3 regions of the Streptomyces sp. 5-10 genome follow, and region 1 is predicted to be linked to each of the others. Evidence: predicted binding sites of a transcription regulator. Region 1 holds the regulator's gene; each other region holds the start of a gene.

Region 1 (9,576 bases):
TCAACCAACTGCTGGGCGAGGAGGCGGTGGAGCAGGCCGTCGAGGGCGCCGCGGAGGCCGTGGTGGCCGGTGTGGAGGCCGTGGGAGGCCCCGCGGGGGTCGTGGAGCTGGTGGACGGCGGCCTGGTCGGAGGCGCGGGGCTGCCGCCGGGCGGCGGGGTCGCGCGGTTCCTGTCGCTGCTGTACGGGGAGCTGGAGCCGCTGGGCGACGGCCTGGGGGTGCGCTGCACGCTGGCCAGCGCGGGGCATCCGCTGCCGCTGGTGCTGCGGCCGGACGGCGAGGTGCGGACGGTCGCGGCGCCGCAGATACTGCTGGGCGTCGTGGAGGATGTGTCGTACGAGAGTGAATCGTTCGATCTGACGCCCGGGGAAACGCTGCTCTGTGTGACGGACGGGGTGACGGAGCACCGATCGGGCGACCGGCAGTTCGACGACGAGGACGGCTTGGCGGCGACGTTCGCGCTGTGCGCGGGGCTGAGCGCGCGGCAGGTCGCGGAGCGGGTGCGCCGGGCGGTGGACGAGTTCGCGGCGGATCCGCCGGACGACGATCTGGCGATGCTGGTCCTGAAGGTGCTCTAGGGAGTGTCCGGCGGGTCGTGACGCCTGCGGCGGGCTGCTCCCCTCCCCGCCCCTTCCCGAAACCGGGGCTCCGCCCCAGACCCCGGACGGGGCTCCGCCCCAGGCCCTGGAACTGGCGCTCTGTCTCAGGCCTCGGGTGGGGCTCTGCCTCGGGCCTCGGGTGGGGCTCTGCCCCGGGCGCTGGGTGGGGCTCTGTCTCAGGCCTCGGGTGGGGCTCCGCCCCGGGCGCTGGGTGGGGCTCTGCCTCAGGCCTCGGGTGGGGCTCTGCCTCGGGCCTCGGGTGGGGCTCTGCCCCGGGCCCCGGGGGGGGCTCTGCCTCAGGCCCCGGATCGGGGCTTCGCCCCCAGGCCCTGGAACTGGCGCTTCGTCCCCAGGCCTCGGGTCGGGGCTTTGCCTCAGGCTCCGGGTCGGGACTCTGCCTCAGCACCCGGGCTGGGCTTCGCTCCTCCCCGCAGCAGCGATATGCGGCTCCGCCGCGCTGGGCCGGGGTCCAGGGGCGGAGCCCCTGCCGCGCGGCGGAGCCGCATATAGGTGCTGCGGGAAGGGGCGGGGAGGGGAAGTATCGCTATGCGGCTCCGCCGCGTGGTCCGCCGGACACCCCGTAGGTCCGCCGGAGACCTCGTAGGTCCGGTCGCCTGGGGCCGTGGCGTCCGGTCGCCGGGGGCCGCCGCGGCTGGGTGCCGTCTCGCGGTCCGGGTGGCGCCGGTGGTGCCGGACAATGGGGGCATGCCTTCCGTATTGCCTGATGGTGAGCCCATGCCCGAGGACGGCGCACTGCCCGCGACCGCTTTGGCGGGGGCGGAGCGGCGGCCGCTGGGGTTCTATCTGCACGTGCCGTACTGCGCCACCCGCTGCGGCTACTGCGACTTCAACACCTACACCGCCAGTGAGCTGCGCGGTTCCGGCGGTGTGCTCGCCTCGCGGGACAACTACGCCGAGCAGGTCGTCGAGGAGGTGCGGCTGGCGCGGAAGGTGCTGGGGGACGACCCGCGGGCCGTGGAGACCGTGTTCGTCGGCGGCGGGACCCCGACCCTGCTCGCGGCGGCCGACCTCGGGCGGATGCTGGGGGCGATCCGGGACGAGTTCGGGCTGGCCGAGGGGGCCGAGGTCACGACCGAGGCCAATCCGGAGTCGGTCGATCCGCGGTATCTGGTGGAGCTGCGGGAGGCGGGGTTCAACCGGATCTCCTTCGGGATGCAGAGCGCCCGGCAGCACGTCCTGAAGGTGCTGGACCGTACGCACACCCCGGGGCGTCCTGAGGCGTGTGTGGCCGAGGCACGGGCGGCCGGATTCGGCCATGTGAACCTGGACCTGATCTACGGGACGCCCGGCGAGAGCGACGCGGACTGGCGCGCCTCCCTGGAGGCGGCCCTCGGGGCGGGCCCGGACCATGTGTCGGCGTATGCGCTGATCGTCGAGGAGGGCACCCAACTGGCGCGGCGGATCCGGCGCGGCGAGGTGCCGATGACCGACGACGATGTGCACGCGGACCGCTATCTGATCGCCGAGGAGACCCTTACGGCCGCCGGGTTCGCCTGGTACGAGGTCTCCAACTGGGCCACCTCGCCCGCCGGGCGCTGCCGCCACAACGAGCTGTACTGGCGCGGCGCCGACTGGTGGGGCGCCGGCCCCGGCGCGCACAGCCATGTGGGCGGTGTGCGGTGGTGGAACGTGAAGCACCCCGGGGCGTACGCGCAGGCCCTGGGCGAGGGCCGGTCGCCCGGTGCCGGCCGGGAGCTGCTGTCCGCCGAGGAGCGCCGGGTGGAGCGGATCCTGCTGGAGCTGCGGCTGGCCGAGGGCTGCCCGCTGGAGCTGCTGCGCCCGGCCGGGGCGGCGGCCGCGGCACGGGCCCTGGAGGACGGCCTGCTGGAGCCGGAGCCGTACGGGCGCGGGCGGGCCGTGCTCACGCTCCGGGGGCGGCTGCTGGCGGACGCGGTGGTGCGGGACCTGGTGGACTGAGGCGGGGCCGTCAGAGGGCCGATACGGAAGATACGGAAGATACGGAAGATACGGAAACCCTCAGGCGGGCCTGAACAGGAGCCGTCAGCCCTTGCGGGAGCCCGTCAGCCCTATGGGAGCCATTAAGCCCTTACGGAGGCCATTAGTCAGCCCCTTACGGCGGCCATCAGCCCCTTACGGCGGCCGTCAGCCCTGTGGGGCCGTCACGAAGTCGATCAATTCCTCCACCCTCCCCAACAGCTCCGGCTGGAGGTCCTTGTAGGAGTGGACCGAGGACAGGATCCGCTGCCAGGCGGCCCCGGTGTTTTCCGGCCAGCCCAGGGCGCGGCAGACGCCCTTCTTCCAGTCCTGGCCGTGCGGCACCGTCGGCCACGCCGGGATGCCGACGGAGGACGGCTTCACGGCCTCCCAGATGTCGATGTAGGGGTGGCCGAGGACCAGCACATGCTCGCCGGTGACCTCCGCGGCGATACGGGACTCCTTGGAGCCCGTCACCAGATGGTCGACGAGGACGCCGAGCCGGGCGTCCGGACCGGGGGAGAAGCCGTCGACGATGGCGGGCAGGTCGTCGACGCCCTCCAGGTATTCCACGACGACGCCCTCGATGCGCAGATCGTCGCCCCAGACCCGCTCGACCAGCTCCGCGTCATGGCGTCCCTCGACATAGATGCGCCCCGCGCGGGCGACCCTCGCACGGGCTCCCGGAACGGCGATCGACCCCGAGGCCGTGCGCCGGGGCGCGCCGGGGGCCGCCGCGCGCGGGCGTACGAGGGTGACGACACGCCCCTCGAGCAGAAAACCGCGCGGCTCCATGGGGAAGACGCGATGTTTGCCGAAGCGGTCCTCCAGAGTGACCGTCGGACCCTGGGCGGTCTTCTCGCAGCGGATCACGGCACCACAGAATCCGGTGGTGACCTCCTCCACGACGAGGTCCGGTTCGGCGGGGACCTCGGGGGCGGGCCGCTGCCGCTTCCAGGGAGGGGTCAGGTCCGGGTCGTACTGTCGCATCCGGATGACGATAGCGCGCGACGGCCACCCGCTCCCGCAGGCGCACAACCGGGCGAACGAGTGGGCGAACGGCTAAGCGAACGACTAGGCGAACGACTAGAGCGACGGTGAGCCGGACACGCCAAAGCGGGCCGCCAGCTCGTCGCGTTGGGCCCGTACGAACGCGGCGTCCACCACGGAGCCGTGCCCCGGGACGTACCGGGCGTCCGCGCCGCCGAGGGCGAGCAGCCGGTCGAGCGCGGCGGGCCAGTGGCCGGGGATCGCGTCGGGCCCGGCCTGGGGCGTGCCGGACTCCTCCACCAGATCGCCGCAGAAGACCACCTCGGGCCGGCCGGGCACCAGGACGGCCAGGTCATGGGCGGTGTGGCCGGGCCCCACATTGGCCAGCAGCACCGTACGGCCGCCGAGGTCGAGGCTGAGCTCCCCGCAGACCAGGTGGTGCGGGGAGACCAGATGGTCCACGGCCTCGGTGGCGGCGTCCCGGTCCACCCCGTGGCGGATCGCGTCCTCGCGCAGCGTCTCCCGCTCACGGCGCAGCAGCTCGTCCAGGCCCGTGGCGCCGTAGACCTCGCAGCCCGCGAAGGCGGCCGAGCCCAGGACGTGGTCGAAGTGCGGATGGGTGAGCGCGATCCGGGTGGGGCGGCGGCCGGTCAGCCGGGTGATGCCGGAGCGCAGCTCGGCCCCGGCGCGCAGGGTCGCGCCGGTGTCCACGACCAGGACGTCGGTCCGGCCGACGACCACGCCGACCGTCTCGTCCCACTCCGGCATCCGACGGCGGGCCACACCGGGCGCGAGCCGCTCCCAGCCCGCCTCTTCCCAACACGTCTCCATACCGCGACGCTAGCTCAACGGGGATGGGGGAGAGTTGCTGCCAGCGTCGGCTCTTGCCCATGCCACCGCACCCCGCCGTACACTGGCGGAGGGGTTCTGGCACTCGTGCCCGGTGAGTGCCAGGCGGACGACCTGATGAGACCGCTGGACTGGAGGTGCGCGGGGTGCTCAGCGAACGCAGACTCGAGGTGCTGCGTGCCATTGTCCAGGACTATGTGGGGACGGAGGAGCCGGTCGGCTCCAAGGCGCTCACCGAGCGGCACCGGCTGGGGGTCTCCCCGGCCACGGTGCGTAACGACATGGCCGCCTTGGAGGACGAGGGCTTCATCGCCCAGCCGCATACGAGCGCCGGGCGGATCCCCACGGACAAGGGCTATCGCCTGTTCGTGGACAAGCTGGCCGGAGTCAAGCCGCTGTCCAGCCCGGAGCGGCGGGCCATCCAGAACTTCCTGGACGGCGCGGTCGACCTCGACGATGTGGTGGGGCGCACGGTCCGGCTGCTGGCGCAGCTGACCCGGCAGGTGGCGGTGGTGCAGTATCCGTCGCTGACCCGTTCGACGGTGCGCCATGTGGAGCTGCTCCCGCTGGCCTCGGCCCGGGTGATGCTGGTGCTGATCACCGACACCGGCCGGGTGGAGCAGCGCATGGTCGACTGCCCCGCCCCGGTCACCGAGGATTCGCTCGCCGATCTGCGCGCCCGGCTCAACAGCCGGGTCGTGGGACGGCGTTTCGCGGATGTGCCGCAATTGGTGCAGGATCTTCCGGAGTCCTTCGAACAGGAGGACCGGGGGACCGTCTCGATCGTACTGTCGACCTTGCTCGAGACGCTCGTGGAGGAGACCGAGGAGCGGCTGATGATCGGCGGCACCGCGAACCTCACGCGTTTCGTGCATGATTTCCCCCTGACGATCCGGCCCGTTCTGGAGGCACTCGAGGAGCATGTGGTCCTCCTCAAGCTGCTGGGCGAGGCCAAGGACTCGGGCATGACCGTGCGAATCGGGCATGAGAATGCTCACGAGGGGCTCAACGCCACCTCGGTCGTCGCGGTCGGTTACGGTTCCGGCGACGAGGCGGTCGCCAAACTCGGCGTGGTCGGACCGACCCGCATGGACTACCCCGGAACGATGGGAGCGGTACGCGCAGTGGCACGTTACGTCGGACAGATCCTGGCGGAGTCGTAAGTGGCGACGGACTACTACGCAGTCCTGGGCGTGCCTCGTGATGCCTCGCAGGACCAGATCAAGAAGGCATTCCGGCGGCTCGCCCGCGAGCTGCATCCGGACGTGAACCCGGATCCGAAGACCCAGGAGCGGTTCAAGGAGATCAACGCCGCTTACGAGGTCCTGTCGGACCCGCAGAAGAAGCAGGTCTACGACCTGGGCGGGGACCCGAACGCCGGGCCGGGCGGCGGTGGCGCCGGCGGCTTCGGCGCGGGTTTCGGCAACTTCTCCGACATCATGGACGCGTTCTTCGGCACCGCATCGCAGCGCGGTCCGCGCTCCAGGACCCGGCGCGGTCAGGACGCGATGATCCGCCTGGACGTGGAGCTCAGCGAGGCCGCGTTCGGCACCACCAAGGACATCCAGGTCGACACCGCGGTCGTCTGCACGACGTGCAGCGGCGAGGGCGCGGCGCCGGGCACCTCGGCGCAGACCTGTGACATGTGCCGTGGCCGCGGTGAGGTCTCCCAGGTGACGCGTTCCTTCCTGGGCCAGGTCATGACCTCGCGGCCGTGCCCCCAGTGCCAGGGCTTCGGCACCGTGGTGCCGACCCCGTGCCCGGAGTGCGCGGGCGACGGCCGGATCCGCTCGCGGCGCACCCTTACGGTGAAGATCCCCGCCGGTGTGGACAACGGCACCAGGATCCAGCTGGCCGGTGAGGGCGAGGTCGGACCGGGCGGCGGCCCGGCGGGCGACCTGTACGTGGAGATCCACGAGCTCCCGCACCCGGTCTTCCAGCGGCGCGGCGACGACATGCACTGCACGGTGACCATCCCGATGACGGCGGCGGCGCTGGGCACCAAGGTGCCGCTGGAGACGCTGGACGGCCTGGAGGAGGTCGACATCCGGCCCGGCACCCAGTCCGGCCAGTCGATCCCGCTGCACCAGCGCGGCGTCACCCATCTGCGGGGCGGCGGCCGGGGCGACCTGATCGTGCACGTCGAGGTGACCACCCCGACCAAGCTGGACCCGGAGCAGGAGGAGCTGCTGCGACGGCTGTCCAAGCTGCGCGGCGAGGAGCGCCCGACCGGCGAGTTCAAGCCGGGGCAGCAGGGGCTGTTCTCGCGGCTGAAGGATGCGTTCAACGGGCGGTAGGCGCTTCGGCCGGGGGTACGGGGGTTGGCCCCCGGGGGAGTGCGGCAAGCCGGGGCAGCAGGGGCTGTTCTCGCGGCTGAAGGATGCGTTCAACGGGCGGTAGGCGCTTCGGCCGGGGGTACGGGGGTTGGCCCCCGGGGGAGTGCGGCAAGCCGGGGCAGCAGGGGCTGTTCTCGCGGCTGAAGGATGCGTTCAACGGGCGGTAGGCAAGGGCTTTTCTCGCGCTTGAAGGACGCCTTCAACGGACGCTGAGCAGGTCGGAGGAAGTCCGCTACTGTTCGGCAGCGCCCCGAAGGGGCGCGGGGCCGTGTCGATATGCGGCTTCGCCGCGGCTGTGTCGATGTGCGGCTTCGCCGCGCGGGCGTGACCAGCCACGACGGCGCCGCAGTCGGCCGACGACGCATCGCGGCACCTCCAGCGGAGCGCTCAGGCGCTTCGGCCGGGAATCGGCTCGCGGCGCCCTTGATCCGGTGGTGAGCCGGTGCGGAGGGCATGACACGATGTGGCCATGTCCTCCGCGCTGACCGATCTTTACCGGTACCCGATCGTGCAGGCGCCGATGGCGGGTGGAGCCTCCTGCCCGCAGCTCGCCGCCACTGTCTCCGAGGCCGGTGGCCTCGGTTTCCTCGCCGCCGGCTACAAGACGCCGGAGGCGATGTATGAGGAGATCAAACAGCTGCGGGGGCTGACCGGCCGGCCCTTCGGCATCAATCTGTTCATGCCGCAGCCGCCCAACCCCGACCCGGCCGCCGTCGCGGCCTACGGCGAGCGGCTCGCGGGCGAGGCGGCCTGGTACGAGACCTCGCTGGGCGACCCGGAGTCGGGCTCGGACGACGCGTACGACGCCAAGCTCGCCGTGCTCCTCGACAACCCGGTCCCGGTCGTCTCGTTCACCTTCGGCTGCCCGACCCGCGCCGTCCTCGACGCCCTCGCCAAGGTCGGCACCCGTACGGTCGTGACCGTGACCTCGCCCGTCGAGGCGCAGACCGCCCAGTGGGCGGGCGCCGACGCCGTCTGTGTGCAGGGCGTGGAGGCCGGCGGCCACCAGGGCACGTACAGCAATGACCCGGCCGCGGACGGGATGGGTGTCGGGCTCGGGCTGCTGTCGCTGATCACGCTGGTCCGCGAGTACGTCCAGATCCCGATCATCGCGGCGGGCGGGATGATGCGCGGTGCGCAGATCGCTGCCGCGCTGGCCGCGGGCGCGGTCGCGGCCCAGTTGGGGACGGCGTTCCTGGTGTGCCCCGAGTCCGGGGCGAACGCCCTGCACAAGCAGGCGATGACGGACCCGCTGTTCGGCCGCACCGAGCTGACCCGGGCCTTCTCCGGGCGCCCGGCCCGGGGCCTGGTCAACCGCTTCATGCGCGAGCACGGCCCGTACGCGCCCGCCGCCTACCCCCAGCTGCACCACATGACCTCCGGCCTCCGTAAGGCGGCCGCGAAGGCGGGTGACCCCCAGGGGATGGCGCTGTGGGCCGGGCAGGGCCACCGGCTGGCGCGTGAGCTGCCCGCCGCGCGGCTGGTGGAGACGCTCGCGGTGGAACTCGACGCGGCGCGGGCCGCGGTGGCCCTTCAGCCCCAGCGGGGTGCGGTGTCGTGACCGCCCCGGTGTTCGTGGCCGACTCCCTGGCGGGGGCGGCCGCGGGGGCCCGGGTCTGGCTGGAGGGCCCTGAGGGGCGCCACGCGGTGTCCGTAAGGCGGCTGCGCGTCGGTGAGCCGGTGGTGCTGACGGACGGTCACGGTACGGGCGTCCAGGGCACCGTGGCGGCCGTCGAGGGCAAGGACCGGCTGGAGGTCGTGGTGGACGAGGTGCGCCGGGAGACGGCCCCGGACCCGAGGATCACCGTCGTCCAGGCGCTGCCCAAGGGCGACCGGGGCGAGCTGGCGGTGGAGACCATGACGGAGACCGGTGTGGACGCCGTCGTGCCGTGGTCGGCCGCCCGCTGCATCACCCAGTGGAAGGGCGAGCGCGGCCTCAAGGCGCTCGGCAAGTGGCGGTCGACCGCGCGCGAGGCGGGCAAGCAGTCCCGTCGGCTGACCTTCCCCGAGGTCACGGACGCGATGACGACCCGGCAGGTTGCCCGACTTCTCGCCGAAGCCGATTTCGCGGCCGTGCTCCACGAGGAGGGCGGCGAACCGCTCGCGACGGCCCAACTGCCCGCGAGCGGCGGGATCGTGCTGGTGGTCGGGCCCGAAGGGGGCGTGTCCCCCGAGGAGTTGGCCGCCTTCGCCGAGGTGGGCGCGCGGCCGTACCGGCTGGGCCCGAGCGTGCTGCGCACCTCCACGGCCGGAACGGCGGCCGCCGCGCTGCTGCTCGGCCGCACCGGCCGCTGGGGGTGAAAGGTCCCTCCGAGGCCCCTCGTCTGGGGATGAGAGACCCTTCCGGGGCCTCGTCTGGGGGTGGAAGGTCCCTCCGGGGCCCTCGTCGGGCACGTCCGTACCTGGCCGAGGACGGCCTTCCGGTGCGCGCCGGCCGATGGGAACCTACCCCCATGGGGGTATTGAGCCAGGCAAGGCAGGCACGACGGGCACGGCAGGCACGGCAGACAGGACGGGCACGGCAGGCACGGCAGGCATGGCGGACACGACGGGGACGGACGCTCTTCGCCATAGCGGCGGCAGGCGCGGCGGCGGTCGCGGTGACCGCCTGTGAGCCCACGGGCGGCGGTATCAGCTCCGTGACGGTCGCGATCACCACGGACCAGGTCGCCACCGAGGCGCTGGAGCGGGGCGGTGTCGGCGTCCGCTGGATGAGCTGCAACGCCGAGTTCAGGAACGGCCGTACGGCGGGTGCCGCTTCGCCCTCGCAGAGCGAGCGGGCCGGGGAGACCGACGCACGGGTGGACTGCCACGGCAGGACCGACAACGACAAGGACGTCCGGATC
Region 2 (9,576 bases), on a different contig from region 1:
CGGCGGAACGGCCGGGGCCGCCCGGGGGAAGCCCGCCGTGACGCCGGGCCCGGTAGGGTCACCACCATGGGCAGCGCTATGGGAAGTCACCCCGTCCCCGTACCCACCACCTCCGCCGGCTGTGAGGGTCTCGCCGCCCTCCTCGAACGGCCCGGCCGCGCCATCGTCGGACTCGACTTCGACGGCACCCTCGCCGAGATCGTCCCCGACCCCGACCAGGCCCGCGCCCACCCCGGCGCCGTCCCCGCGCTCTCCCGGCTGGCCCCGCGGATCCGCTCCGTCGCGGTGATCACCGGACGTCCGGCCGAGGTCGCCGTGCGGTACGGCGGGTTCGCCGGGGCCGAGGGGCTGGACGGGCTCGTCGTCCTCGGCCTCTACGGCGCCGAGCGCTGGGACGCGGGCAGCGGCGAGGTCCAGGCGCCCGAACCCCACCCCGGCGTCGCCGCCGTCCAGGCCGAACTCCCCGCCGTCCTGGAGGAGCACGGCGCCTCGCGCGGCACGTGGATCGAGGACAAGGGCCGTGCCGTCGCCGTCCACACCCGCCGCGCCGAGGACCCCCAGGCCACGTTCGAGCGGCTGCGCGCGCCGCTGCACGCGCTCGCCGAGCGCCATGGACTGATCGTCGAGCCCGGCCGACTGGTGCTGGAGCTGCGGCCGCCGGGCATGGACAAGGGCGTCGCGCTCACCGACTACGTACGGCGGACGGGCGCCGAGGCCGTGCTCTACGCGGGCGACGACCTGGGCGACCTGGCCGCGTTCGCGGCGGTGGAACGGCTGCGCGAGGAGGGCGTGCCGGGGCTGCTGGTGTGCAGCGGCAGCACGGAAGTGACCGAGCTCGCCAAGCGGGCCGACCTGGTGGTCGACGGCCCGGCGGGCGTGGTGGACCTGCTGTCGGCCCTGGCGAACGCGGTCAGCGGCGAAGCCGCGTAGGGCTCGGCGGGCGGGACAGCGGCCCGGGTCGCGCCCGGCGCCTCGGTCACGCTTGCCACCCGGGTCGCGCCCGGCGCCTCGGTCGCGCTTGCCGCCCGGGTCGCGCCCGGCGCCTACGTCGTGCCCGGCGCCCGGATCACGTCCGGCGCCCAGGTCGTGCCTGGCGCCCGGGTCCGGCATCCGGGCCCGGCCCCGGGCTCGGCGCCCGGACCGCGCTCGTCACCCCGGGAACCCGCCGCCCCGGAAGCCCATCACCCCAGGACCCATCACCCCAGGACCCGTCACCCCGAAGCCATCACAGCGCCCGCAGCTGCGCCAAGAACCATGCCTGTGGCGGTAGCGCGGTCGCCGCGGCGGCGAGCCGCTTCGTGCGGTCCGCGCGCTCGCCGTCGCTCATGCGCAGCGCCTCGTGGAGCGCCCGGGCCGTGCCCTCCACGTCGTACGGGTTCACCACCAGCGCGTCCTCGCCCAGCTCGGCGTACGCGCCCGCCTCCCGGGACAGCACCAGCGCGCATCCCCGCTCGGAGACCACCGGGACCTCCTTGGCCACCAGGTTCATCCCGTCCCGGATGGGGTTGACCAGGGCCACGTCCGCCAGCCGGTAGGCCGCGAGCGACCGGGCGAAGTCGTCCTTCACATGGAGGGCGACCGGGGTCCAGCCGTCCGTGCCGTACTCGTCGTTGATCTCCTCCGCGATCCGCCGCACCCGCTCGGTGTAGTCGCGGTAGACCGCGAGGTCCTGGCGCGAGGGGTAGGCGAAGGCCACGTGCACCACGCGCTCGCGCCACTCGGGGCGGGTCTCCAGCAGCCGCCGGTAGGCCAGCAGCCCGCGCACGATGTTCTTGGACAGCTCGGTGCGGTCCACCCGGACGATCGACTTCCGGCCCGGCCCGATCTGCGCCCGCAGAGCGCTCAGCCGTTCGTCCACATCGGGCCGGCGCGAACGCTCCCGCAGGAAGTCCGCGTCGGCGCCCAGGCCGTGGACGCCCAGCCGGGTCTCCCGGCCCTCGAAGCGCACGGCCGTCGCCACGCCGCCCCCGCCCTCGCCGTCACCTTCCCGGACGATCTCCGCGCCCAGCACCGCCGCGCAGCAGTCGGCGAAGGCGGTGGCCCAGCGCTCGGTGAGGAACGCGGCGCGGTCGCCGCCGAGGATGCCGCGCAGCACACCCGCCGCGACGTCGTCCGGCAGCAGCCGGTAGTAGTCCGGCGGGGCCCATGGGGTGTGGGAGAAGTGGCCGATCCGCAGATCGGGGCGGCGCTCGCGGAGCATCGCGGGCACCAGCGCCAGGTGGTAGTCCTGCACCAGGACGACGGCGTTGTCCACCGCCTCCTGGGCGAGCGCGTCCGCGAAGGCCGCGTTATAGCTCTCGTAGGCCGCCCACTGCTCGGCGAACTCCGCGTCGAAGACCGGCTCGACCGGGGTCTGGTAGAGCAGGTGGTGGACGAACCACAGCACCGAATTGGCGACGCCGTTGTACGCCGCGGCGAAGACGTCCGGCGCGATGTCGAGCATCCGCACCTGCTGGCCGCCGGTGTCACCGGGGTTCAGATGGCTCGCCCCGGCGCGCCGGGCCGCCTCGCGGTCGCCCTCGCCGAGCGCCGCGCACACCCACACCGCGCCCGCGTCGGGGCCGATCGCGCTGAGCCCGGAGACCAGCCCGCCACCGCCGCGCCGGGCGGTGAGCGAGCCGTCCTCGCCCAGGGTGTACGAGACCGGGCCGCGGTTGGACGCGACCAGGATCGGGGCGGTGCGCGGAACTGCCATGTCGCGAGCCTAGCCAGGCACGGCCCCGCGCAAACGTACGTACGGTTTCTTGCCCCGTAGGTGCTATTCCGGTTCCGGCCACGTCAGTGCAGGACGCCATCCCTCCGCGTCCGGGTCCGGTGCGCGCCGAGCCGCAGCCCGCGTCACGCCGAGCCGCAGCTCCGCGTCACGCCGCGCCGCAGCCCCGCGTCACGCCGCGCGCCGCGCCGTGTACTCCGGTATCTCGATCATCGGCGGCCGCTCCTCGGTGTCCACCGCCGTCGTACGCGGCTCGAAGCCGTTCTCGCCCCGGTCGAACTGGGTCAGCCGTGGCCGCACCAAGTGGCCCCGGGCCAGCCGCAGCTGCGCGGTGCGGTAGATCGCGGCCGCCATCCGGCCGAGCGCCTGCCCGTCCTGGTGGCGGTGTTTGCGCACCCCGATGTCCACCTGGCCGAGCGCGTCGAGCCCCACCGTGTGCAGCGCGTCGACCAGCAGCCCCAGCTCGACGCCGTAGCCGACCGGGAAGGGCAGCCGCTCCAGCAGCGAACGGCGCGCCGCGTACTCCCCGCCCAGCGGCTGGACGAACCCGGCCAGCTGGGGCCAGTGCAGATTCAGCAGCGGGCGGGCGACCAGCTCGGTGACCCGGCCGCCCTGGCCCGCCACCTCGCCGAGCGGGCGGTCGTACATGCCCTTCACCAGCTCAAGCGTGGGGTCGGTCAGCAGCGGACCGACGATTCCCGAGACGAAGCGCGGCTCGAATTCCCGCAGGTCGGCGTCGATGAAGCAGACGATGTCGCCGCTCGTGGCGAGCAGGGACCGCCACAGCACCTCGCCCTTGCCGGGCAGCGCGGGCAGCCGGGGCAGCAGCGAGTCGCGGGGGACGACGGTGGCGCCCGCCGCCGCGGCGACCTCGGCGGTGCGGTCCGTGGAGCCGGAGTCCAGCACCACCAGCTCGTCCACCAGCGGCGTCGCCTCGCCCATCAGCTCACGCCGGATCGTTCCGGCGATCTCGCCGACCGTGGCCTCCTCGTTCAGGGCGGGCAGGACCACGCTCACCGTCGTCGCCGCGGCCCGCTTCGCGGCCAGCAGGCGGTCCAGCGGACGGTCGTCGGCAGACCAGGAGCGACGCTTCAGCCAGCGCTCCACCTCATCCAGCACCTGTGTGTCTCCCCTGCGTGATCGCTGTGATCCATCTCGCGCATCGGACGGCTAGCTCAACCATCCGGGCCTTCGGTTACAGTCTTGAACAACGCACATGGCCGTCGTATGTCGGGGTCGACCTCGGTGTTTACCGACGTACCGACGTACCCGACGACGCTGGTGCCGACAAACGCCCCGGGTCCGCCCGGTGCCATACCGCTCATCCAGAGGGGCAGAGGGAACGGCCCGTTGAAGCCCCGGCAACCCTCCAGCTGATCTCGCATTCCGCAGCGAGGCTCCCAGCTCGGGAAGGTGCCAATTCCGTCTCGTGGCGAAGTGCGTCGCGAGGAAGATGAGGAGAAAGGGCCTCGCCATCCATGGCTGTGCAGTCAGTAGAAAGCTCAACCACTTCCTCCCCCTCCCCCTCCGGCGCCTTCGGCCCCGCCGTCGCATTGTCCTGCCGGGAGTGCGGTGAGCGGTTCGAACTGGGCCCGATCTTCGCGTGCGAGGCCTGTTTCGGGCCCCTCGAGGTCGCGTACGAGCTCCCGGCCGGCGATCCGGAGGGGCTGCGCCGGCGCATCGAGGCCGGTCCGAACAGCATCTGGCGCTACGCCCCGCTGCTGCCCGTCCCGGCGGACGTGGCGGATCTGCCGAGCCTGAACCCCGGCTTCACCAAGCTGGTCAAGGCCGACAACCTCGCCCGTGAGCTCGGCGTCACCGGTGAGCTGCACATCAAGGACGACTCCGGGAACCCGACCCACTCCTTCAAGGACCGGGTCGTCGCCATCGCCGTCCAGGCCGCCCGCACCTTCGGCTTCACCACCCTCTCCTGCTCCTCCACCGGCAACCTCGCCGGCGCGGTGGGCGCCGCGGCCGCCCGCGCGGGCTTCCGCTCCTGCGTCTTCATCCCGCACGACCTGGAGGCGGGCAAGGTCGTCATGGCCGCGGTCTACGGCGGCGAGCTGGTCGGCATCGAGGGCACCTACGACGACGTCAACCGCTTCTGCAGCGAGCTGATCGGCGACCCGGCGGGCGAGGGCTGGGGCTTCGTCAACGTCAATCTGCGGCCGTACTACGGCGAGGGCTCCAAGACCCTGGCGTACGAGATCTGCGAGCAGCTCGGCTGGCGGCTGCCGGACCAGATCGTCATCCCGATCGCCTCCGGCTCCCAGCTCACCAAGATCGACAAGGGGCTGAAGGAGCTGATCGCGATCGGTCTGGTCGAGGACAGGCCCTACAAGATCTTCGGCGCCCAGGCCGAGGGCTGCTCCCCGGTCTCCACCGCCTACAAGGCCGGCCATGACGTCGTCCGGCCGCAGAAGCCGCGGACCATCGCCAAGTCGCTGGCCATCGGCAACCCCGCGGACGGCCCCTACGTCCTGGACATCGCCCGCCGTACGGGCGGCGCGGTGGAGGACGTGAACGACGAGCAGATCGTCGACGCCATCAAGCTGCTGGCCCGCACCGAGGGGATCTTCGCGGAGACCGCGGGCGGCGTGACCGTCGGCGTGACCAAGAAGCTGATCGAGGACGGTCTGCTCGACCCGTCCCTGACGACCGTCGTGCTCAACACCGGCGACGGCCTCAAGACCCTCGACGCGGTGGCCCCCACGACGGGTCCCTCCGCCATCATCCGCCCCACCCTTGACTCGTTCCGAGAGGCTGGCCTCGCATGAGCGTCAACGTCCGAATCCCGACCATCCTGCGCACCTACACCGGCGGTCAGGCCGAGGTCTCCGCCGAGGGCGCGACCCTCGCCGAGGTCCTGGCGGACCTGGAGAAGAACCACGCGGGCATCTCGGCCCGCGTCCTGGACGACACCGGCAAGCTCCGCCGCTTCGTGAACGTCTACGTCAACGACGACGACGTCCGCTTCGCCGACGGCCTGGCCACGGCGACCCCGGACGGCGCCGGGATCTCGATCATCCCGGCGGTCGCGGGCGGCTGCTGACCCCGCGTCCCCCTCCTCACCTTTGGCATCGCCCCGTCCGGGGACAACCGGACGGGGCGATTCCGTGTGTGGAATCGCGATACAGTTGCCCGGATTCCCCGGCGGCTCCGGGGTCGGAGCCACATATGAGAACTCGTCAAGTTGTGCGTAAAGTGTGAGCGCGAATTGTCGGGTTGGTTCCTTATGTCCGGCCCGGCTTGCCCGAACTTCACATAATTCCTCACTTTTAACCGTTCGGCCGTGCCCAGAATTCTCGTCCGATTGACCTGTTGCAGAGGGCGTTGGGACGGATACATTCAGCGGCGGTCGACGCGTTCCGGCGCACACCCCCCACATCCGGGGGGTGAGGTCTGACCCGGGTCCGCGGAGTGCGGTCCTGCGCAAGGGCCAGCAATAGGGGAGTTAGGAATGGCTCAGGGCACCGTCAAGTGGTTCAACGCGGAGAAGGGGTACGGCTTCATCGCGGTCGACGGTGGTGCGGACGTGTTCGTCCACTACAGCGCGATCCAGATGGACGGGTACCGCACCCTCGAGGAAGGCCAGCGGGTCGAGTTCGAGATCTCGCAGGGCCAGAAGGGCCCGCAGGCCGACATGGTCCGCGTGGCCGTAGGCTGACGCGCCGACGCGACGCAGCTGAAACGAACAGTCAGAAGGGTCCGTGTCCCTGACGGGGTACGGACCCTTCGGCATGTCCGAGCTGATCATCAAGGGGTTGGACAAGAGGCGCACGCGTGCAATGCCGCTCGCGCCCACCCGTCGCCCGGCCGCCGCCTGCCCCTCAAGGACGCCCTACGGGCCTGTACGCCCTTCGGGCGCTTGCACTCTATAGGTCCGAGTGCTAATCATTGGCGTTAGCACTCTGACGTTGAGAGTGACAGAAGGACCGGGTCGGTGAGGCCCGCCAGGCCATGCGGGGCAAGGAACCGCGGGGCAGGCAGGCCGTCCGTCGCGGGCGCCAGCGCGGTCCGGAGCAATCCACCCCGTCTCTGGGAGGACCACTTCACATGGCCAAGATCATCGCGTTCGACGAGGAGGCGCGGCGCGGCCTCGAGCGCGGGATGAACCAGCTCGCCGACGCCGTCAAGGTCACCCTCGGCCCCAAGGGCCGTAACGTCGTCCTCGAGAAGAAGTGGGGCGCCCCCACGATCACCAACGATGGTGTGTCCATCGCCAAGGAGATCGAGCTCGAGGACGCGTACGAGAAGATCGGCGCCGAGCTGGTCAAGGAGGTCGCGAAGAAGACGGACGACGTCGCCGGTGACGGCACGACGACCGCGACCGTCCTCGCCCAGGCGCTGGTCAAGGAGGGTCTCCGCAACGTCGCCGCGGGCGCCAACCCGATGGCGCTCAAGCGCGGTATCGAGAAGGCCGTCGAGGCCGTCTCCGCCCAGCTCCTCGAGCAGGCCAAGGACGTAGAGACCAAGGAGCAGATCGCCTCCACCGCCTCCATCTCCGCCGCCGACACCCAGATCGGTGAGCTCATCGCCGAGGCGATGGACAAGGTCGGCAAGGAAGGTGTCATCACCGTCGAGGAGTCGCAGACCTTCGGGCTCGAGCTCGAGCTCACCGAGGGCATGCGCTTCGACAAGGGCTACATCTCCCCGTACTTCGCGACGGACATGGAGCGTATGGAGGCGTCGCTCGACGACCCGTACATCCTGATCGTCAACTCCAAGATCAGCAGCGTGAAGGACCTCCTCCCGCTGCTCGAGAAGGTCATGCAGTCGGGCAAGCCGCTGCTGATCATCGCCGAGGACGTCGAGGGCGAGGCCCTGGCGACCCTGGTCGTCAACAAGATCCGTGGCACCTTCAAGTCCGTCGCCGTCAAGGCCCCGGGCTTCGGTGACCGCCGTAAGGCCATGCTCGGCGACATCGCCATCCTCACCGGTGGCACCGTCATCTCCGAGGAGGTCGGCCTCAAGCTGGAGAACGCCGGTCTCGACCTGCTCGGCCGTGCCCGCAAGGTCACGGTCACCAAGGACGAGACCACCATCGTGGACGGCGCCGGCGACACCGACCAGGTGCAGGGCCGCGTCAACCAGATCCGCGCCGAGATCGAGTCCTCGGACTCGGACTACGACCGCGAGAAGCTCCAGGAGCGCCTGGCGAAGCTGGCCGGCGGGGTGGCCGTCATCAAGGCCGGTGCCGCCACCGAGGTGGAGCTCAAGGAGCGCAAGCACCGCATCGAGGACGCGGTGCGCAACGCCAAGGCCGCCGTCGAGGAGGGCATCGTCGCCGGTGGTGGCGTGGCCCTGCTCCAGACCGTCTCGGTCTTCGAGAAGCTGGAGCTCGAGGGCGACGAGGCCACCGGTGCCCAGGCCGTGCGCCTGGCCCTGGAGGCCCCGCTGAAGCAGATCGCGGTCAACGCCGGTCTCGAGGGCGGCGTCGTGGTCGAGAAGGTGCGCAACCTGACCCCGGGTCACGGCCTCAACGCCGCGAGCGGTGAGTACGTGGACCTGATCGCCGAGGGCATCATCGACCCGGCCAAGGTCACGCGCTCCGCGCTGCAGAACGCCGCGTCGATCGCCGCGCTGTTCCTCACCACCGAGGCCGTCATCGCCGACAAGCCGGAGAAGGCCGCCCCGGCGGGCGCTCCGGGCGGCATGCCGGGCGGTGACATGGACTTCTGATCGACTCGGCGCGTTCGTCCGCCGGTCGGTCATACCGTCCGAACGTCGGGGCGGCACCCTCTCCCAGGGGTGCCGCCCCGACGGCGTGTCCGGGCCCGCCCCGACGGCGTGTCCGGGCCCGTGCGGGTGCGTGGCCCGGCCCGGGGTCCCGGGGTCCCGGGGTCCCGGGGTGAGTCCGGGGCCCGGTCCCGGGGTCACCCCGTGGCGGCCTCCAAGGCGGTGCGCAGATGGCCGTGCGCCTCGGCCAGGAGCTTCTCGGCGGTCGGGGCGTCCACCCCGCCCAGGATGGTGAGGATCGCGTTCTTCACCTCGCCGTCCGTGGCCGCCAGCGCGCTCTCGATCCGCTCGTCGGAGGCGCCGGTCGCCAGGGAGACGATCCTCCGCGAACGGGCGCGCAGCTTGTCGTTGGAGGCGCGCACATCGACCATCAGATTCCCGAAGGTCTTGCCCAGCCGGATCATGGTGATGGTCGAGATCATGTTGAGCACCAGCTTCTGGGCCGTGCCCGCCTTCAGCCGGGTCGAGCCGGTGAGCAGCTCCGGCCCCACGACGATCTCGATGCCGTGGTCGGCCGCGGCGGCGAGCGCCGACCCGGCGTTGCAGGACAGCCCGACGGTGAGCGCGCCGCGCCGCCGGGCGTGCTCGACCGCGCCCACGGCGTACGGGGTGCGGCCGGAGGCCGAGACGCCGACCACGGTGTCGTCGGGGCCGATGCCGAGCCGGTCGAGGTCCCGGGCGGCCAGCTCCGCGCTGTCCTCCGCGCCCTCGACCGAGGTCACCACGGCGTCCGGGCCGCCCGCGATCACGCCGACGACCTGTTCGGGCCGGGTGTTGAAGGTGGGCGGGCACTCGCTCGCGTCGAGCACCCCGAGCCGTCCGGCGGTGCCCGCGCCCGTATAGAGGAGGCGGCCGCCACGGGACATCCGCGCGGCGATGGCGTCGATGGCGGCGGCGATGCGGGGGAGCTGACCGGCGACGGCGGTGGGGACGGCGGCGTCCTCCGCGTTCATGATCCGGGCGATTTCGAGGGTTTCGAGCCGGTCGATCTCGGCGAGTTCGGGGCGGAAGGCCTCGGTGGTCAGGGTGTCGAGCTGGGCGCGGAGGTGTGTGGAGCCCGCGGAGTCGGCTGTGAAGTCTGCTGCGGAATCGGCTGCGGAGTCGGCGGAAGTCATGGTGAAGCG
Region 3 (9,576 bases), on a different contig from region 1:
TGGAGGTGCCGATCGCCGATGAGCTGCGGATGCTGAAGCTGCACTGCGAGGCGGTGCTGCGGCTGACCAGCGCGGGGGCCGGGACGATGCGCGACCGGGGCCGCGGCGGGGTGATCAATGTGGCGTCGGTCGCGGCCTTCTTCCCGCGCGGGACGTACGGGGCGAGCAAGGCGTGGGTCGTGCAGTTCACCCAGGGCGCGGCCAAGGACCTGGCCAGTTCGGGGGTGCGGCTGATGGCGCTGTGCCCGGGGTTCGTCCGTACGGAGTTCCACGCGCGGGCGGGGATCAAGGACACCAGCGTGCCGAGCTGGATGTGGCTGGACCCGGACCGGCTGGTCACGGCGGCGCTGAAGGATTTCGCCCGGGGCAAGTCGCTGTCCATCCCGGACCCGCGCTACAAGGCGATGTCGAGCCTGGCGAAGCTGGCCCCGCGCTCGGCCCTCTCCTCCATCTCCTCCAAGGTCGGCCGCCCCCCGGCCAAGGGGTAGCCCTTCGGGGGCGCGGTTCGGGTTCTGCCCACCTCCGGCCGCGGATGCCTGGGCGCCGAAGACCAACCGGCACGACACCGGCACGCCTCCGGGCCGTGGGCCGGGCGGAGCCGGGAGCGCGGCCTCGGGGCCCCGGAGCGGAACCCGGCAGGGTCTGGGCGCAGACCCGGCGAGCTCCGGGCGCGAACCCGGGGGTCCAGGGGCGGAGCCCCCGGGTGGATCGGGGGCGGGGCCCCCGCCCCCGAACACGCGAAGGCGCGGCCACCCCTGCGGGCGGCCGCGCCTTCGCGCTGCTCGTGGCAGAACGCCAGAACGCCGGAGCGTCAGTGCGCGTGACCGTGGCCGTGGCCGGCGGCCTCGGGCTCTTCCTCGGCCGGCTTCTCGACCACCAGGGTCTCGGTGGTGAGCAGCAGGGAGGCGATCGACGCCGCGTTCTCCAGCGCGGAGCGGGTGACCTTGACCGGGTCGATGACGCCGGCCTTCACCAGGTCGCCGTACTCCTCGGTGGACGCGTTGTAGCCGTGGCCCTTCTCGAGCTCGGCGACCTTCGAGGTGATCACGTAGCCCTCGAGACCGGCGTTCTCGGCGATCCAGCGCAGCGGCTCGACCGCGGCGCGGCGGACCACCGCCACACCGGTGGCCTCGTCGCCCTCCAGGCCCAGGCTGCCCTCCAGCACCTTCGCGGCGTGGACCAGCGCGGAGCCACCACCGGAGACGATGCCCTCCTCGACCGCGGCGCGGGTCGCGGAGATGGCGTCCTCCAGACGGTGCTTCTTCTCCTTGAGCTCGACCTCGGTGGCCGCGCCCACGCGGATCACGCACACGCCGCCGGCCAGCTTGGCGAGCCGCTCCTGGAGCTTCTCGCGGTCCCAGTCGGAGTCCGTGGTCTCGATCTCGGCCTTGATCTGGGCGACGCGGCCGGAGACCTCGTCCGCCTTGCCGCCACCGTCGACGATCGTGGTGTCGTCCTTGGTGACGGTCACGCGGCGGGCGGTGCCCAGCACGTCCATGCCGACCTGGTCGAGCTTGAGGCCGACCTCCTCGGCGATGACGGTGCCGCCCGTAAGGGTGGCGATGTCGCCGAGCATGGCCTTACGGCGGTCACCGAAGCCCGGGGCCTTCACCGCGACGGCGTTGAAGGTGCCGCGGATCTTGTTGACGACGAGGGTGGAGAGGGCCTCGCCCTCCACGTCCTCGGCGATGATCAGCAGCGGCTTGCTGGCGTTGGCCTGGATGATCTTCTCCAGGAGCGGCAGCAGGTCCTGGATGGAGGAGATCTTGCCCTGGTGGATCAGGATGTACGGGTCCTCGAGGACGGCCTCCATCCGCTCCTGGTCGGTGACCATGTACGGCGAGAGGTAGCCCTTGTCGAAGGCCATGCCCTCGGTGAAGTCGAGCTCCAGACCGAAGGTGTTGGACTCCTCGACGGTGATGACACCGTCCTTGCCGACCTTGTCCATCGCCTCGGCGATCAGCTCGCCGACCTGCTTGTCCTGGGCGGACAGCGCGGCCACGGCGGCGATGTCGGACTTCTCGTCGATCGGGCGGGCGGTGGCCAGCAGGTCGTCCGAGACGGCCTTGACCGCCGCGTCGATGCCCTTCTTCAGGGCGGCCGGGGAGGCACCGGCGGCCACGTTCTTCAGACCCTCGCGGACCAGCGCCTGGGCCAGAACGGTGGCGGTGGTGGTGCCGTCACCCGCGATGTCGTTGGTCTTGGTCGCCACCTCCTTGACGAGCTGGGCGCCAAGGTTCTCGTACGGGTCCTCGACCTCGACCTCACGGGCGATCGTGACACCGTCGTTGGTGATGGTGGGGGCACCGAACTTCTTGTCGATGACGACATTGCGGCCACGGGGGCCGATGGTCACCTTGACGGTGTCCGCGAGCTTGTTGACGCCGCGCTCGAGGGCGCGACGGGCGTCCTCGTCGAACTTCAGGATCTTCGCCATGAGTTGCGTATGTCCTCTCAAACGAACCGTGCCCCGACCCCGGTTTCAGATGACACGGGCACCGGGGCACGGCTCATAGGCAAAACTTGGTGATTACTTCTCGACGATCGCGAGGACGTCGCGAGCCGAGAGGACGAGGTACTCCTCGCCGCTGTACTTCACCTCGGTGCCGCCGTACTTGCTGTAGAGCACGACGTCACCGACGGAGACGTCGAGCGGAAGGCGCTTGCCGTCCTCGAAGCGGCCCGGGCCCACGGCCAGGACGACGCCCTCCTGGGGCTTCTCCTTGGCCGTGTCCGGAATGACCAGGCCCGAAGCCGTGGTCTGCTCGGCGTCGAGCGGCTGGACCACGATGCGGTCCTCGAGCGGCTTGATGGCAACCTTGGAGCTGGTGGTCGTCACGATCCGACCTCCCCCTTCGGAGATCTCACGGGGTCAACTGTCTGAGGTGGCGACCAGGTGGATCCGTCGTCGCGGGTGCCGGACCTGCCCGTCGCTGTATCCCTGGCACTCATCGGTCCCGAGTGCCAGCCTCGACATTATGACGCGGTTAGCACTCAGTCAACTAGAGTGCCAAGCGACGCGGTGACGGCCTTCGAATGCGGCACTCCGGGGGCGTGCCGCGGAGAGCCCTCGTACGCAGTCCTGGTACGCAGCGCTCATACGTAGTCCTCCAGCCGCCCGATCGTGAAGCCCTGGGCCTGGATCGCCCGCACCAGCCCCGTGATCATGTCGGTCATCGACTGGCCCTCGAGCTGCTCCGGCCCCCGGAAGTGCGCGAGCACGATGTCCCCCGGCAGCAGGTGATCGCCGGAGCGGTAGGCCAGACCGTGGGTCTCCATCTCGGCGCGCCACAGCACCACCGTCCGCACCCCGCAGAAGGCCGCCGCTCGCAGGGTCGTCTCGTCGTACTCCCCGAAAGGGGGACGGAAGAGCTTCGGCTGTTGACCGAAGCGGCGCCACAGGTTGTCGCGCTGGCCGCAGATCTCCCGTACCTGGTCGTCGTAGGCCATACCGGCCAGGCTGGGGTGGGTCAGGGTGTGGTTCTCCATGGGGTTGCCGAGGCGGCGCAGCTGGTCGAAGTAGTCGTAGTGGTCCCCGATCACGTCGTCGGTCAGGAAGCCGGTGAACGGCAGCCCCAGCTCGCGGGCCTGCTCCACGAAGCGCGGGTCCTTCTCGATCCCGTCGTCGATCGTCACGAAGACCACCCGTTTGTCGGTCGGCACCCGCCGCACGGTCGGCGGCAGCCCCCACTGCTGCGGGCCCGACCGCCCGAGCGCGGGCTTGACGGCGGGCGGGGCCGGGGGCCGCGCCAGCGGCCGGTCCAGCCCCCAGCGGCGGTAGGCGTCCGGCCCGCCCGCCGGGGCCGAGCGGGGCAGCGCCGAGCCCGTGCCGGGCGGCCCGGCGGCCGGGGCGGGTGCCGAGGCGTCACCGGAGCGCGGCGCGCCCTGGAGGCGGCCGTCCTCGGCCCGTCCGTCGTGCCCCTCGTACTCCACGTCACCCTGGTAGCCCTCGTCCCTCTCGTGCCCCTCGTTCTCCGGCCCGGAGGACGCCGGAGGCCGCTGCTCCGGCTCCCGTCCGGACGGCGGCCGCGACGACGCCGGGGGCGGGTCGTCCAGCCGCGGGGCGAGGGAGGCCGGGGGCATGGGGGCGCCATGGCGGGAGCCGGTGCGCGGCTCGGGGGCGGCGGCGAGGGATCCGCAGGCCGTGAGCACGGCCGCCGCGCCGACGAGAACCAGACAGCGAGGAAAACCAGTCTTGATCATCATCACATAAGTGATCTTCGGCCCGAGGGTGTGCATATGCGCGCCGAGCGGGGGCGAATGCGCTCGCGGGAGCGGGGAGAATGGGCCATGTGGACGTTGACGCCTTCGATGCACTGCTCGGCGACGAGGGGCAGGCGCTGCTCTCCGCGCTCCGCGACTACGACCCGGCGAAGGAGCTGGCCACCGCGACGCGGCTGCGCCGCGACCATCCCCCGGCGCTGGTCTCGGCGGCCCTGACCCAGGCCGCGCTGCGGCAGCGGGCGGTGGCCAAATTCGGCCCCGAGGACGCGCACCGCATGTACTTCACGCCGAACGGCGTCGAGCAGTCCACCCGCACCTCCGTGGCCGGGTACCGCGCCTCCCTCTTCGCGGAGTTCGGCGTCCGCCGCATGGCCGATCTGTGCTGTGGCATCGGCGGCGACGCGATCGCGCTCGCCCGCGCCGGGATCTCCGTGCTGGCCGTCGATCGCGACCCGCTGACCTGCGCCGTCGCCCGCGCCAACGCCGAGGCGCTCGGCCTGGCGGAGCTCATCGAGGTCCGCTGCGCCGATGTCACCGACGTCGGCACCCGGGACTTCGACGCGGTCTTCGTCGACCCGGCCCGGCGCGGTGGCCGGGGCCGCGTCTTCGACCCCGAGGCCTACTCCCCGCCCCTCTCCTGGGCCATCGAGGCCGCCCGCACCACTCCGCGCGCCGCACTCAAGATCGCCCCCGGCGTGCCGCACGAGGCGGTCCCCGAGGACGCGGAGGCCGAGTGGATCTCGGACCACGGCCATGTGAAGGAGGCCGTCCTGTGGTTCGGCACCGCCCGCCCCGGGCTGCGCCGCGCCACGCTGCTGCCGAGCGGCCACTCCCTGATCGGCACCCCGCTCCTGCCCGACCCCGAGCCCGGCCCGGTCGGCCGCTGGCTCTACGAGCCGGACGGCGCCGTCATCCGCGCTCATCTCGTGGCCGATGTGGCGGCCCGCGTCGGCGGCCACCTGATCGACCCGACGATCGCCTACATCACGACGGACGAGCTGCGCCCGACGCCGTTCGCCACCGCGTACGAGATCACGGATGTGCTGCCGTTCAACCTGAAGAGGCTCAAGGCGCTGCTGCGGGAGCGGGAGGTCGGCATCGCGACCATCAAGAAGCGCGGTTCGGCGGTCGAGCCGGAGCAGCTCCGCAAGAAGCTGCGGCTCGAGGGCGGGAACGCGTGCACGATCGTGCTGACGCGGTCGGCGGGCTCCCCCACGATGCTGCTGGGCCACCCGGCCCAGGCCCTGCCCGGCGGACCGTGACGCCTGCGGCGGGCCACGCGGCTCCGCCGCGTGGATCGATACGCGGCTTCGCCGCGTGGTCCGCCGGACGCCCCGTAACACGCCCTCGACACCCGGGACCATCGCGCTGCCCCGCGCCCACGTCCGGGCCCTCAAGGAGCCGTCCCGGGGCGGTCGGTTCCACCGTTACGCGGATTCCGGCGAGGCATTTCCGCCGACCTTTGCCGCGGCCGGCTAAGCCTCGTTCCCCGCCTTGCCCGCGAGCTCGAACCAGACGCCCTTGGCGTACATGCCCACCGCGTCCCCCTCCGCCGTCCCCCACGCGTCGGCCAGGGCCGCCACCAGCCCGAGGCCGCGGCCATGGAGGCGGTCCTCCTCGGGGAGGCAGGCGGCGGTGGGGAGCTCGGCGGAGGCGTCGTAGACCAGGACGCGGAAGCGGGGAGGCTCGATCACCACGCGCAGCATCACGGAGTCGCCCTCGGCGTGCAGAAAGGCGTTGGTGGTCAGCTCCGAGGTGCACAGCGTCGCCGTGTCGACCAGCTCCTCCTGCCCCACGGAGTTCAGGACGCAGGCGACGAAGTCCCGGCAGACCTTGGCGGAGGTCGCGTGCCGGCTGCTCTGCAGGGTGTAGACGTACGGATCCCTGGAGGGAACGGGCGGGCGGCGTGGGGGACGGTCGTCGGACTCGTGATCGGAATCCATGGGGCAACTCCCTGTGAGGGGGCCGACAGCGCGCGTACCGTTACGGCGATCAACGCGCTGTAGCGGCAACGACACCTACGGTAGAGGGCTGCACCTAACTAGTGCCACCAGATCGTCGAAATTAGTGAGTAGATAGACCCATTCGTGGCCACGCGCCACACTGGGTGACGACCCACGAGGAAGGCAGGCATGGCTTCGAGGACCACCATCACGGCACGTCAGCGCCGACTTGGCACGGAGCTTCGGAGGATGCGCGAGCACGCGGGTCTCACCATCCAGGAAGCGGCCGACCGGCTGGGCACGAACCGCTCGCATGTCACCAATATGGAGCTGGCCCGGTTCGGCGTCAGCGAAGAGCGCGTACGCACACTCGCCGCCAACTACGCCTGCCCGGACCAGGCGTACGTCGAGGCGCTGGTCGCGATGGCGACCGAGCGCAAGCGCGGGTGGTGGGAGGAGTACCGGGGGACGCTCGGCGCCGCCGGTCTCGACCTGGCGGAACTGGAGTACTTCGCCACGAGCCTGCGCGTCGTCGAGCTGATGCACATCCCAGGACTCCTGCAGACCGAGGACTACGCTCGGTCGGTGCTGAGCACGGCCGTCCCCGGCTGGTCGCCGACGGAACTCCGTCGAAGACTCTCGCACCGCATGAAGCGCCGGGACATCCTGGATCGGGACCAGCCGCCATCCTGCACATTCATCATCCACGAGACCGCGCTCCGCGTACGGTTCGGCGATCAGCGCGTGCTGCGCGCGCAGCTCGACAGCCTGCTGGAGTCCTCGGAGCGCCCGAACGTCTCCGTTCGGGTCGTGCCGATCGCGGCCGGAGGATTCCACGTCGCGGGTATCTCCGTCACCTACGCCACGGGTCCGGTGCCGCAGTTGGATACCGTTCAGCTCGATGTCGCGCAGGACGCGGCGTTCCTCGACGGGGAGTCCCAGCTTCTGAACTACCGGGCGGTCATGGACCGGACCGAAGAGCTGGCTTTGTCCGAGAAGGAGTCACGTGACTTCATCCGCGAGACCGTTCAACAGATGTGAGGGCGAAGGAATGTCCGAGATCAACTGGCGCAAGTCGTCCTACTCCGGCGCGGGGGACGGGAACTCCTGCATAGAACTCGCCTTCATAGGCACCACCGTCGCCCTCCGCGAGAGCGACGACCCCCGTACGGTCCTCACCACGAGCCCCGCGAGGCTGGGAGCCCTGCTCCAGTCGATCAAGACGGGCACGCTCGATCACCTCGCGGCGGCGCCGGAGACGACAAGGACGGCGTAACGGACCTACGTCCAGAGGACCAGGTGAGGCCCCCACCTTGAGCGGAGGCCGGGGCCGGGGATCCGGCGTTACGGTCGGCAGTATGGAACCAGCCCGTATCGCCCTTGACCTCGACGCCTATCTGACGCGTATCGGCTGGACGGGCGACCGGCGCCCCGCCCCCACCGTGGAGACGCTGCGGGCGGTGCATCGGGCGCATCTCACGTCCATACCGTTCGAGAACCTCGACCCCCTCCTCGGCTCGGCCCCCTCCCTCGCCGTCCCCGACCTGGAGGCCAAGCTGGTCCGCGGCCGGCGCGGCGGTTACTGCTACGAGCACAACACGCTGCTCACCGCCGCCCTCACCGCCCTCGGCTTCCGCGTCACCGGCCTCACCGCCCGCGTCCGGGTCGGCGCGGCCCCCGGGACGATCCGCCCGCGCACGCACATGCTGCTGCTGGTCGGGATCCCGGGCGAGGAGCGGCGTTACGTGGCCGATGTGGGCTTCGGCAGCATCGGCGGCCTCCTGGAGGCCGTGCCGCTCGTCGCCGACACCGAGTTCCACGACGGCACCCGCCGCCACCGCTACGTCCGCGAGCCGCACCCGGAGGGGCTGGAGGACCTGTGGGTCTTCCAGGCGTTCCTCGACGGCTCCTGGCAGGACCAGTACGCCTTCACCCGCGAGCCGTTCGACGCGTCCGACTACGGGGTCATCAACTGGCACGTCGCCACCAACCCGCGCTCGCCCTTCCAGCACACCCTCCACGTCCAGCGGACCGGCCTCGACCGCCATCTCCTCCTGTCCGGGCGGACTCTCGTCGAGACGCACTCCGACGGCAGCCGTAAGGAGCGCGAACTCGCCGACAACGACGAGGTGCTGCGCGTTCTCGCCGCCGAGTTCGGCATCGAGCTGCCCCCGGACACGGCCCTGCCGGACTGACGGCACAGGAGTTACCCCGGGCGGCTCTCCACACCGGCCCCGGTCATGGCACGATCATCCCGCTAATGGGCCGATGGGAGGGTGGCAGGGACGGATGGAACATGAGTAAAGACAAACTGTCCGTATCGGACCAGGATCTGTCGGATCTCATCAAAGACCTTGAGGGAATGCTCAGTTACCTCGAGGAACAGATCGAGCGTCTCGGCCATCTGAGGCAGTCGGTGGACCCCGACGATCACAAGGGCCCGGCCGCGGCCGCCTACAAGAAGCTGGAGCGCGACGCCTATACGGACGCCGTGCGGGTCAGGCAGCTGCTGACCCGCATCGAGGAGGTGGCCAAGGAGCGCGGGGAGAGCCCGGGTGAGCGGTACGAGGAGCTGCGGACCCGCTTTCAGTCGCTGCAGAAGCCGTCGTCGGAGAAGCCGTCGTCGGAGAAGCCGTCCGCGTAGCCCGCGCCAGGACCGTATGCGTCCGGGCCGTGTCCGTCAGGACCGTGTGCGTCCGGGCCGTATGGGTCCGGACCGCCGGTGTCGGGGCGGAGGGGACGGAGTTCGCGGCTGACCAGGCGGTAGTAGTCGATCGCCTTGGCCATGCCGAGCGCCCCGGCGGCCGCGAAGACCAGGCCGATACCGGCGACGGTGCCGACGCTCTCCGTGCCGACGTCCGAGAAGACGGCGAACCCGCCCAGCGCCAGCCCCAGGCAGGCCAGCACGATGGACGGGCCCAGCCACAGGAGCGCGCCGCCGGAGACCCGCCAGTGCGGCAGCGTCTGGGGATCGCGCTCCAGCTCGGCCCAGTCGCGCAGGCACGCGCCCACGAAGACGTCGCGCCGGATGCCGGAGGCCACCCCGAGGCTGGAGGGGACCGTGGCGCCCAGGGCGAGACCCAGGAAGATCACGCCCAGCACGTGCTCGATGATCTCGCCCTTCACCAGGAACTGGAACCCCGAGACCGCGAGGCTCCACCCCAGCGCGAAGACGAGCGCGGACAGCCACAGCAGCAGCGCCCGGTGCGGCGCCAGGTACCACCGCGCCAGCGCCCCCATCGCCCGCGCGCGCTCATCGAGCAACCCGGCGCGGTCCTTCCACGGCCGCTCGTCCGGGGCGGGCGGCGGTGGCGGAAGCTCGTTGGGCGGCGTCATGGCGTCCTTCCTATGGCACTCATGGCACTCATCGTGCTCACGGCACTCGTAGCACTCACGGCACTCGTGGCAC

What was found. The regulator HrcA, encoded in region 1, represses chaperone genes, less so after heat shock. The targets are predictions, from matches to a motif close to TTNGCACTCNGNNNNNCNGAGTGCNAA.
Positions count from the first base shown of each region.
Region 2: a site for HrcA is predicted at 6,581-6,607, ahead of groL (chaperonin GroEL). Genes of this name have one in related genera too.
Region 3: a site for HrcA is predicted at 2,988-3,014, ahead of groES (co-chaperone GroES). Genes of this name have one in related genera too.

Region 1 is NZ_JACVYG010000002.1:366,461-376,036, reverse strand. It holds gene IEJ02_RS04075 (SpoIIE family protein phosphatase) at 1-578, shown strand, start outside; gene hemW (radical SAM family heme chaperone HemW) at 1,305-2,537, shown strand; gene IEJ02_RS04065 (DUF3097 domain-containing protein) at 2,724-3,545, opposite strand; gene IEJ02_RS04060 (MBL fold metallo-hydrolase) at 3,642-4,376, opposite strand; gene hrcA (heat-inducible transcriptional repressor HrcA) at 4,541-5,557, shown strand; gene dnaJ (molecular chaperone DnaJ) at 5,558-6,691, shown strand; gene IEJ02_RS04045 (nitronate monooxygenase) at 7,200-8,291, shown strand; gene IEJ02_RS04040 (16S rRNA (uracil(1498)-N(3))-methyltransferase) at 8,288-9,031, shown strand; gene IEJ02_RS04035 (hypothetical protein) at 9,184-9,576, shown strand, end outside.
Region 2 is NZ_JACVYG010000083.1:2,111-11,686, reverse strand. It holds gene otsB (trehalose-phosphatase) at 67-930, shown strand; gene IEJ02_RS45150 (alpha,alpha-trehalose-phosphate synthase (UDP-forming)) at 1,226-2,695, opposite strand; gene IEJ02_RS45145 (glucosyl-3-phosphoglycerate synthase) at 2,885-3,832, opposite strand; SAM riboswitch class I at 4,032-4,173, shown strand; gene thrC (threonine synthase) at 4,192-5,490, shown strand; gene IEJ02_RS45135 (MoaD/ThiS family protein) at 5,487-5,765, shown strand; gene IEJ02_RS45130 (cold-shock protein) at 6,174-6,380, shown strand; gene groL (chaperonin GroEL) at 6,770-8,395, shown strand; gene murQ (N-acetylmuramic acid 6-phosphate etherase) at 8,590-9,567, opposite strand.
Region 3 is NZ_JACVYG010000084.1:10,684-20,259, forward strand. It holds gene IEJ02_RS45295 (SDR family NAD(P)-dependent oxidoreductase) at 1-488, shown strand, start outside; gene groL (chaperonin GroEL) at 812-2,437, opposite strand; gene groES (co-chaperone GroES) at 2,531-2,839, opposite strand; gene IEJ02_RS45310 (polysaccharide deacetylase family protein) at 3,097-4,206, opposite strand; gene IEJ02_RS45315 (THUMP-like domain-containing protein) at 4,284-5,486, shown strand; gene IEJ02_RS45320 (ATP-binding protein) at 5,700-6,167, opposite strand; gene IEJ02_RS45325 (Scr1 family TA system antitoxin-like transcriptional regulator) at 6,357-7,208, shown strand; gene IEJ02_RS45330 (DUF397 domain-containing protein) at 7,219-7,443, shown strand; gene IEJ02_RS45335 (arylamine N-acetyltransferase family protein) at 7,541-8,362, shown strand; gene IEJ02_RS45340 (hypothetical protein) at 8,464-8,811, shown strand; gene IEJ02_RS45345 (hypothetical protein) at 8,754-9,503, opposite strand.